Regions from separate parts of the Cobetia sp. 2AS genome, predicted to be linked through region 1. Evidence: riboswitches for the same ligand, from Rfam matches in the RefSeq annotation. Region 1 holds a riboswitch; the other holds the start of a gene.
What was found. A riboswitch is a leader RNA that binds a small molecule or an ion and turns the genes downstream of it on or off. The one in region 1 is predicted to bind thiamine pyrophosphate.
Positions count from the first base shown of each region.

Region 2: it holds a riboswitch for thiamine pyrophosphate, as region 1 does, so the genes downstream of both, QD356_RS03100 (ABC transporter ATP-binding protein) here and tenA (thiaminase II) in region 1, are expected to answer to the same signal.

Region 1 covers NZ_JARWKQ010000004.1:47,079-51,422, forward strand. The annotation lists gene QD356_RS12050 (sugar dehydrogenase) at 1-410, shown strand, start outside; gene QD356_RS12055 (TIGR04283 family arsenosugar biosynthesis glycosyltransferase) at 942-1,652, shown strand; gene QD356_RS12060 (TIGR04282 family arsenosugar biosynthesis glycosyltransferase) at 1,669-2,370, shown strand; TPP riboswitch at 2,505-2,631, shown strand; gene tenA (thiaminase II) at 2,778-3,437, shown strand; TPP riboswitch at 3,598-3,738, shown strand; gene thiC (phosphomethylpyrimidine synthase ThiC) at 3,865-4,344, shown strand, end outside.
Region 2 covers NZ_JARWKQ010000001.1:721,952-726,295, reverse strand. The annotation lists gene QD356_RS03110 (potassium/proton antiporter) at 1-223, opposite strand, end outside; gene QD356_RS03105 (hypothetical protein) at 361-1,326, opposite strand; TPP riboswitch at 1,504-1,617, shown strand; gene QD356_RS03100 (ABC transporter ATP-binding protein) at 1,676-2,428, shown strand; gene QD356_RS03095 (ABC transporter permease) at 2,425-3,192, shown strand; gene QD356_RS03090 (ABC transporter substrate-binding protein) at 3,375-4,344, shown strand, end outside.

The sequences.
Region 1 (4,344 bases):
CGGATGATTGCATCACGAGCGATTCACCGCGTGAGCGTGACGAGATTGCGCCGCCGCTGGCCGAGATCCCCGCTCGCAGTGCACCGATGGGAATCGCGGTGGTACCGCCAGAGCATCCATTGGCTGCAGACATGGATGTCGTGGTGGCAGTCCACGGCAGCTGGGGCACGGCGCCCTCCGGCAACGCCGCGGGTGACCCGGCCAGCCGCCGTGAGCCTCGCCTGCTGGGCCTCAAGCTGGCGACGCCAGACACTGCAGCACGCCTGGTGCCAGTGCTGACCGGTCTGCAGGACAGCAGTAGCGGTCAGCGCTGGATTCGCCCGCTCGATGTCCTGTTCGGCCCTGATGGCAGCCTGTACTTCACCTCAGATAGCGGCGCGGCTGGCCTCTATCGCCTCACCTTCGATTGATGGCCTGACCTCCAGCAGAACGGGCTTTTGATAACCGAGGCCCTGGCCCTTATTCACGCGCTCTCTCCAAGCCCTCTCTCCAAGCCCTCCTCTCCAAGCCCTCTTCTCCAAGCCCTCTTCTCCAAACCCTCTCTTCCGGCTCTCTTTCCAGGAGCTGTCTGGCAGAGGGCCTATGAATGCAGCGCTTGCCTGCTGCAGACTCAGAGACCTGCCTTGCATGCCCCGCCTTCGAATTACAGAAATGTAGTCCTGTATCCCCGCATGCACCCAATGGCCAGCTAGGCATTGTGTGGCCATGGAGCGACACTGGGTCGACGCCAAGCGTTTAATGAACGATGACGCGTTGAGAGAGCGTCTCTCGCCCGTGCATCCAGCCTACGAACTCCTGCGTATGATCCAACGAATACGCCATCGTCGGAGCCTGCCGCCATGAACCAGCCGCCACCCCCAGCATCACGGACGCCCGCCAACCGGGACTCCCTGTCGAGCACATGCACGCACCTGACGCGCGCTCCCTGGCTGAGCATCGTGATGCCGGTGCATGACGAGGCAGCCGGCATCGTGCAAACCCTGATTGCCCTGAGTCGCCTGCGCGCGGGGGGTGACTGTGAAGTGATCGTGGTGGATGGCGGCTCTACGGATGACACCCCCTCACTGGCCCGACCGCTGTGTGATGTCGTGCTGAACAGTGAGCCGGGCCGGGCACGCCAGATGAATGCCGGAGCTGCACGTGCACGCGGAGAATGGCTGCTGTTTCTGCATGCCGATACCGACTTGCCCGACAATGCGCTGGCATTGCTGAAAGAGGCCGTCACGACGCATCGCCGCAGCGACTGGGGCCGCTTCGATGTCAGCATCAAGGGCGAGTCGCCGTGGTTACCGATGATCGCCGCCATGATGAATCTGCGCTCGCGGCTGACCAGCATCAGCACGGGCGACCAGTCCCAGTTCGTGCAGCGCTCGACCTTCGAGGCCATCGGCGGCTTTGCCGACATGCCACTGATGGAAGATGTCTGGCTGAGTGCCCAGCTCAAGCATCTGACCCCGCCAATGAACCTGACGGCGCGCGTCACGACCAGCGGTCGGCGCTGGGAGACCCATGGCGTCTGGCGCACCATCGTCAAGATGTGGGGACTGCGGCTGGCGGCCTGGTGTGGCGTCTCCCCTGCACGTCTGGCACGCCTCTACGGCTATCGCGCCGCAGCGCAGGCCTGTGAGCAGCGCGGCATGCCCCATGCGTGATACGGCATTGCCTACCTTGCCCACAGTTGATGCCGCGTCAGAGGTGCGCCCGACTCTCATCATCTTCGGTCGCCTGCCCATCGCCGGCCACTGCAAGACACGCCTGATCCCCGCACTCGGCCCCGAGGGCGCAGCTCGACTCTATGCGCGGATGCTGAGCCATATCGTTGACCACGCCTGCGCCGCGCGCCTCGGCAAGGTAGTGGTGATGCTGACGCCCTCTGCCGAGCCGTCGAGTCAGGCACCTGAACAGGCGGCTCTGCGGGTAGCGCTGGAAGCCCGGCTGCGAAGCGTTGTCGATGCCTCTGCCGACCTCACCTTCGAGGCGCAGCCACAGGGGGAGCTCGGTGAGCGAATGTCCCGGGCCATGGCCCGACATCTGCCCGAGGGGCCGGTGTTGCTGATGGGCTCCGACCTGCCGGCGCTGGACAGCCAGCGTCTGCGCGAGGCAGCCCATAGACTGCGCACTCACGACGCGGTGCTGCAGCCCACCGACGATGGCGGCTATGGCTTGATCGGCCTCAAGGCGCCCTGCCCGCAAGCCTTTCTGCTGCCCCGCTGGAGTCATGCCCATGTCTGCCGGGACACTTTAGAGCTGCTGGCCAAGGCCGGGAGAACGGCCGCTTGCCTGCCGGTCAGCTGGGATGTCGATGAGCCACGTGACCTTGCGCGACTGGCGCGCCACCTGCCGGCACTCATGGCCAACATTGCCGCTTGAGGCTTCCATAAATAAGCCCGCTTGAGGCTCTTCACACGTTCGACATGCCTCCCAAAGTCGTATGCATTTTTGCTCACACTGCCCTTCTTCTGCGCTGCAGGGCTGTTACACTCGCTGCATCGTGACTCATATGTCACAGCTTGACGGGGTGCCGGTAAGACCGGCTGAGATGTCATGCGCAGGCAATGTCCTTGCGTGAATGACGATCCCGCCGAACCTGATCCGGCTAGTACCGGCGTAGGGATCAAGCGCGAAGCGATGCCACTCGATATCGTCACCACTTTCTCACGGTGACTGTCGGCACCTCCCCCGCTTTTCCCCTGCTCCTGTTCCGGTACTGGCCACGCTTGCGCCAGAGACCTGTCGCCCCATCACGGGTCGTCAGCACGCTCACCGAGGGATGCGTCATGCCTAGTTTCAACGACCTGACCAGTGCCTGCGCCGAGGAATGGCGTGACTATCTCGAGCACGACTTCGTTCGCCAACTGGGCGAAGGTCGTCTGCCGGAGGAGTCCTTCCGCCATTACCTGCAGCAGGACTACCTGTTCCTGATCCACTTCGCGCGCGCCTGGGCGCTGGCCGCCTACAAGAGCCGCACCCTCGCGGAGCTGCGTCAGGCCACGGCCAGTCTCGACACCATCCTCAATACCGAGCTCGATCTGCATATCGGCTACTGCAGCGAGTGGGGCATCAGCGAGGATGACCTGAGCGAGCTGCCGGAATCGCGCGCCACCCTGGCCTATACCCGTTACGTGCTCGATTGCGGCCAGCGCGGCGACCTGCTCGATCTTCACGTGGCGCTCGCGCCCTGCCTGATCGGCTACGGCGAGATCGCCGAGTGGCTGCTCGATCAGGACACCACCGAGATCGAGAACAATCCATACGCGGACTGGATCGCGATGTACTCAAGCGATGACTTCAAGGAAGCCGTCGAAGCCGAGCGTGAATGGCTGGATGCGCGTCTCTCGGAGGTCTCGGAGCGCCGACTGGGTGAACTGGTCGATGTCTTCCGGGACGCCACGCGACTCGAGATCGACTTCTGGCAGATGGGCCTCGATCGCGCTTGAGGCATCACAGACTGACGTCCCGGCGCTCGCCATGAGCCGCTCGGGATGACGCCATCCTCCACGGATGGCATGGCTGACAGGCCAACAGAGCCTGGATGCGAGAATGCTCCCCGGGGCAAGCCTGACGCTTCGGGCAACACCCTCTCGCATTGAAATCTGAACACGCTTGACGGGGTGCCGGTGGAACCGGCTGAGATCCTGCATGCATGCTTCGCCGCCCTGACGCGCGAGCTTGCCAGCAAGGGGTCCCGTGGAACCTGAACCGGTTAGGACCGGCGTAGGAATCAAGCTGATGGCCAGCCGCTGCGCGCGGCCGCCTCGCTCCCGGGCCACCTGTTGGCAAGGAGTCGGCGACGACCATCCTCTCCCTGCGCACGGTCTTCCCATGATGACGTCAGCCGTGACGTCGCCCTTTGAGGAGACCTGCATGAGCACTGCCCCGACGACACAAGACCCGCAAGCCATCAACGCCGCCGAGTCACCGCTCGGCTCGCAGCCTGATGCTGCCCCCAAGGCACGCGCGCGTGCCGGTCGCAAGGATGGCAGCCGCCACCTCGCCAGCGAAGCACAGGTCGACGCCGCCGCCATCGCGCCGCTGAGCGGCTCGCGCAAGATCTATATCGAAGGCTCCCGCCCGGACATCCGCGTGCCCATGCGCGAGATCGGCTGCTCGCCGACCCAGACCTCCAGCGGTCTGGAAGAGAACCCCCCGATCGTCGTCTACGATACCTCCGGCCCCTACACCGATCCGGCGGTCGAGATCGACATCCGCCAGGGTCTGGCGCCGCTGCGCGAGAAGTGGATCGAGGAACGCGGTGATACCGAACAGCTCAATCAGCTGAGCAGTGAATATGGCCGCGTGCGCCAGGCCGACCTGCGCCTGTCGTCACTGCGCTTCGAGCTGGAC
Region 2 (4,344 bases), on a different contig from region 1:
CATCGAGCAAAATGAGCGCCAGCGCCAGGTTACCGATCATGTAAGCGGATGAGGCGTCGTCGAACTGGATGCCCAGCACGCCATCTTCACCCGCCAGCATGCCAAGGCCGAGGAACAGCAGTAGCAGCGGCATGCCAAGACGCGCCGAGACGCGGCTGGCCAACACGCTCAAGGCGATCAGCGTGCCTGCCAGCAAGAAATAATAATTCAGGTTCTCTACCACGAGTGCTCCCCCGCCAAGCCCTACATCAGATCTCGAGTGACGTCCACGACGACTCACCCACAGTATTCCATGTCAGCGATGGGGCTGCAGAGAAATTTCACACCTTTCATGTACTTGCAGTGTGCAGCACGCGGATTTCACGCCAGGCTGCGCGGCGAGACCCAGGCCGGGGCTGCCGCAAGCTCAGCATAGGACCGCGGACCGAAGGCCTCCATCGCCCACAACAGCGCACGACACAGCTCACGCTGGCCATCGAGATCGATCATGCGCCCATGGCGCGAATAGCCCTTCATGAAGGCCTGACGCTGCTCCGGCGTTTCCAGCAGCAACTCCACCAGCGCCCAGTCGAACTCGATCGGTGCCCACACCAGCGCCTCCCAATCGCTCCATACCCAGCCGGTGGCAGCGCACAGGTATTGATCGGCGCGCATGTCCGGCAGACACCACACCGCGCGAGTCGGTGCCGGGAAGGTGCGCTTGAGCAGCGTGCCGAGTTCCGCGCAACGCGGGTGATGGGCGAGAAAGCGCGTGACACGGGTATTCCAGTGCAATAGCGGCATTGGCTGCGCCAGCGGCTGACCGAAGCCCGACACCGTATCCTGATGCAGGCGACCGAGCTGGTCGCCCAGCAGCTCACAGAAGGTGATGCTGAGATCACTCGGCTGCCCGCTGGACCACGGCAGGTGCCAGATGGGCGCGCCATCGAGACGCCCGAGAAAGGTCAGGGGCAGCGGCGGAATCGGCAGGCGCGCGGGCAAGGCGCCCGCCAGTCGCGTCAGGCCCTCCGGGGTCGCCCAGCGATCGGCGCCGAAGACCCCGCGCATGGCGCGCCAGAAGGGGTCATGGTCTGGGCCGGTGCGCGCCAGCTTGATGAGGCCGGGCGTGCCGCCACGCTGGCGCCATAGCCAGTTGGCGCTATCCGGCCAGGCGAGTGCCAGCGGCTCGAGCGGTTGGCCCAGATAGGTCGAGAGCCGGCGGGTCAGTGACTCCTCGGGCCAGCCCCTGGGCACGGGACGCGGCTCGCCAACGGCCTCAGCCGTGCTCGGCCGCCGCGGGGGAACGGGATAACTGGAACAGGTCGAGAGATCCGGTGTGTCGGGCATGATGATCTCCTTGGGCTACACGTCTTGTTACAGTAAACCTCAGCATACCCAAGGCGTGGCACATCGGCATAGTCCGTTTCGCCCCACTCAGGAAAGCCACCGCCTGCCCTGCCCGCCTGCCCTGCCCACCTGACCCGCGTCGGACAAGACACCGGCAAGACAGTGACGTTACACTGTCGGCCTGGATGGGGGTGCCCGAGGATGGGCTGAGAGCCGCAGCGATACGTCGCGCGACAACCCCTGGAACCTGATCCGGTTGATACCGGCGGAGGGAATCCCCGACGCGTGCCCTGCATGGCGCGTCACCTGCTTCCTCCTGCCGGCACGCCGCCTGACCACGGAATTGCCTGTGTCGCTGGGACTCACCCTCAACAACGCACGAATCGATTACGCCGGCCACACGCTGTTCCGCGATATTTCCGCGCGTCTGGAGGCCGGTAGCTGGACGGCACTGCTTGGGCGCTCCGGCTGCGGCAAGAGTTCGCTGCTGCGCCTGCTGGCCGGCCTGGAGATGTCAGACCTCCACCAGCTCGACCTCGCCACCGATGACGGTCAGCCGCTGACCGACCGCGTGGCCTGGATGGCGCAGCAGGACCTGCTGCTGCCGTGGCGGCGCGTCATCGACAACCTGTGGCTGGGCGATGACCTGCGCCGGCGGCCGCGCAATCGCAAGCTTGCCCATGAGCTGCTGGCCGCGGTCGGGCTTGAGGGCCGTGAGCAGGCCTGGCCGGACGCCCTCTCCGGCGGTCAGCGCCAGCGCGTCGCCCTCGCCCGCACGCTTTACCAGCAGGCACCGGTCGTGATGATGGATGAGCCGTTCTCGGCGGTGGATGCCATCACCCGTCTGGAGCTGCATGATCTGGCCAGCCGCCTGCTCAGGGGCCGCACCGTCCTGATGGTGACCCATGACCCGCTGGAGGCATTGCGCCTTGCCGATCAACTGCTGGTGCTGCGCCCCTCGCGCATCCCGGGCCACGGCGCCGAGCTGGAACGCCTGCCGGGGCTTGGCGCCGCACGCCCGGTGCCGCTGGATGACCCGGCCCTGCCACCGGCGCAGGCGCAACTGATCGCCCGCCTGCGTGATAGCGAGGAGGCCGCATGAAACGTCTGCACGCCATGCGTCACCTCGTCATCAGCGCGCTGCTCCTGCTGGGGCTGTGGCAGCTGATCATTGCCGTCACCGCCGTACCACCCTACATTCTGCCCACACCGCAGGCCGTGCTCGAGGTACTGATCCAGAAGGCGCCGCTGCTGGCCCATCACGCTGGCGTCACCATCAGCGAGATACTGGCCGGGCTGGTGCTGGGCATTCTGCTCGGCCTTGCCACCGCGCTGGCGCTGGCCTTCATTCCCCGCCTGCGCCGCACGCTGCTGCCGATGCTGCTGATCAGCCAGGTGATACCGCTGTTCGCGATCGCGCCGCTGCTGGTGCTGTGGCTCGGCTATGACATGCTGTCCAAGGTGGTGATGGCGACGTTGATCATCTATTTCCCGGTCGCCTCCACCGGCTACGACGGCCTGCGTCAGACCCGACAGGGCTGGCTGGATCTTGCCCATACCCTGGGTGCCAGCCCATGGCGCCGACTGATCCACATCCAGCTGCCCGCCGCGCTGCCGGCACTGGCCTCCGGCATTCGCATGGCCGCGACCGCCGCCCCCATCGGCGCCGTCATCGGGGAATGGGCCGGTGCCAGTCAGGGGCTGGGCTATCTGATGCTCAACGCCAACGCGCGCATGGAAATCGACCTGATGTTCGCCGCCCTGCTGGTGCTGGTCGCCTTCTCCCTGCTGCTCTATTTCTCGCTGGATGCGCTGCTGCGCGCCCTGATGCCATGGCACCGCGACCGGCTGACACGTCTGAGCTGACACGCCTGAGCTGATACACCCGGGTCAAGACGACTGGCCTTCGGGCAGACACTGCATGACCGCATGACCGCAAGATCGCGTTACCGAAAGACGCAACGACGCTCGACACAAATTGCATGAGCCTGACGACTGCCGCCCACGAACGGCAGCACCACTACCCTGTGATCACAAGGAACTCCGCCATGTCTCTTTCGTCATCGGCGCCACGGCGCAAAGCGCAGCCGACACGTTCACCGCGTGCCTCACTGCTGTCCACCGCCTTCGCCACCCTGCTGACCACGCTGTGCCTGAGCAGCCTGCCAGCCACCGCCATGTCGGCCCACGCCGCCGAGGCAGAACCCGCCACCAGCACCCAGTCAGCGCCGGAAATCGTCGCTCAACAGGCCGAGGTCGGAGTGAACGGCGACTCGGCCGCCTCGGCGCCGGTGGCAAGCCAGGAAGCCGTCGAAGCGACCGCCGGCGCCGCCGAACAGGCGAAGAACGGTACTGAACCGACCGCGGATGCCCCGCCAGCCGCCAGCGACGAACAGAGCGCTGATGCTGACTCCAAGGACGTTGCCAATGACGCTACCAAGGACGCTGCCACCGCCGAGCAGCCATTGACGCAGTTCAAGGTCATGCTCGACTGGTACACCAACCCCGGCCACGCCCCGCTGGTGCTGGCGCAGGAGCTGGGCCTGTTCAAGAAGCACGGCCTTGATGTCGAGCTGATCGCCCCCGCCGACCCGAGCGTGCCGCCCAAGCTGGCCGCCGCCGAGCGCGTCGACATCGCCATCAGCTATCAGCCGCAGCTGCACCTGCAGATCGATCAGGGCCTGCCGCTGGTACGTATCGGCACCCTGGTCGCCACGCCGCTGAATGTGGTGGTGGTACGCGCCGACAGCGACATCCAGTCGATCGCCGACCTCAAGGGCAAGCGGGTCGGCTACTCGGTCGGCGGTGTCGAGGAAGTGCTGCTATCCACCATGCTGCAGCACAGCGGCCTGACGCTGGATGACATCACGCTGACCAACGTCAACTTCTCGCTGACGCCGTCACTGCTGACGCGCAAGGTCGATGCCGTCACCGGCGCCTTCCGCAACTTCGAGCTGGCCCAGATGGCCCAGGAAGGCGTCAAGGGCCGCGCCTTCTACATCGAGGAAGAAGGCGTGC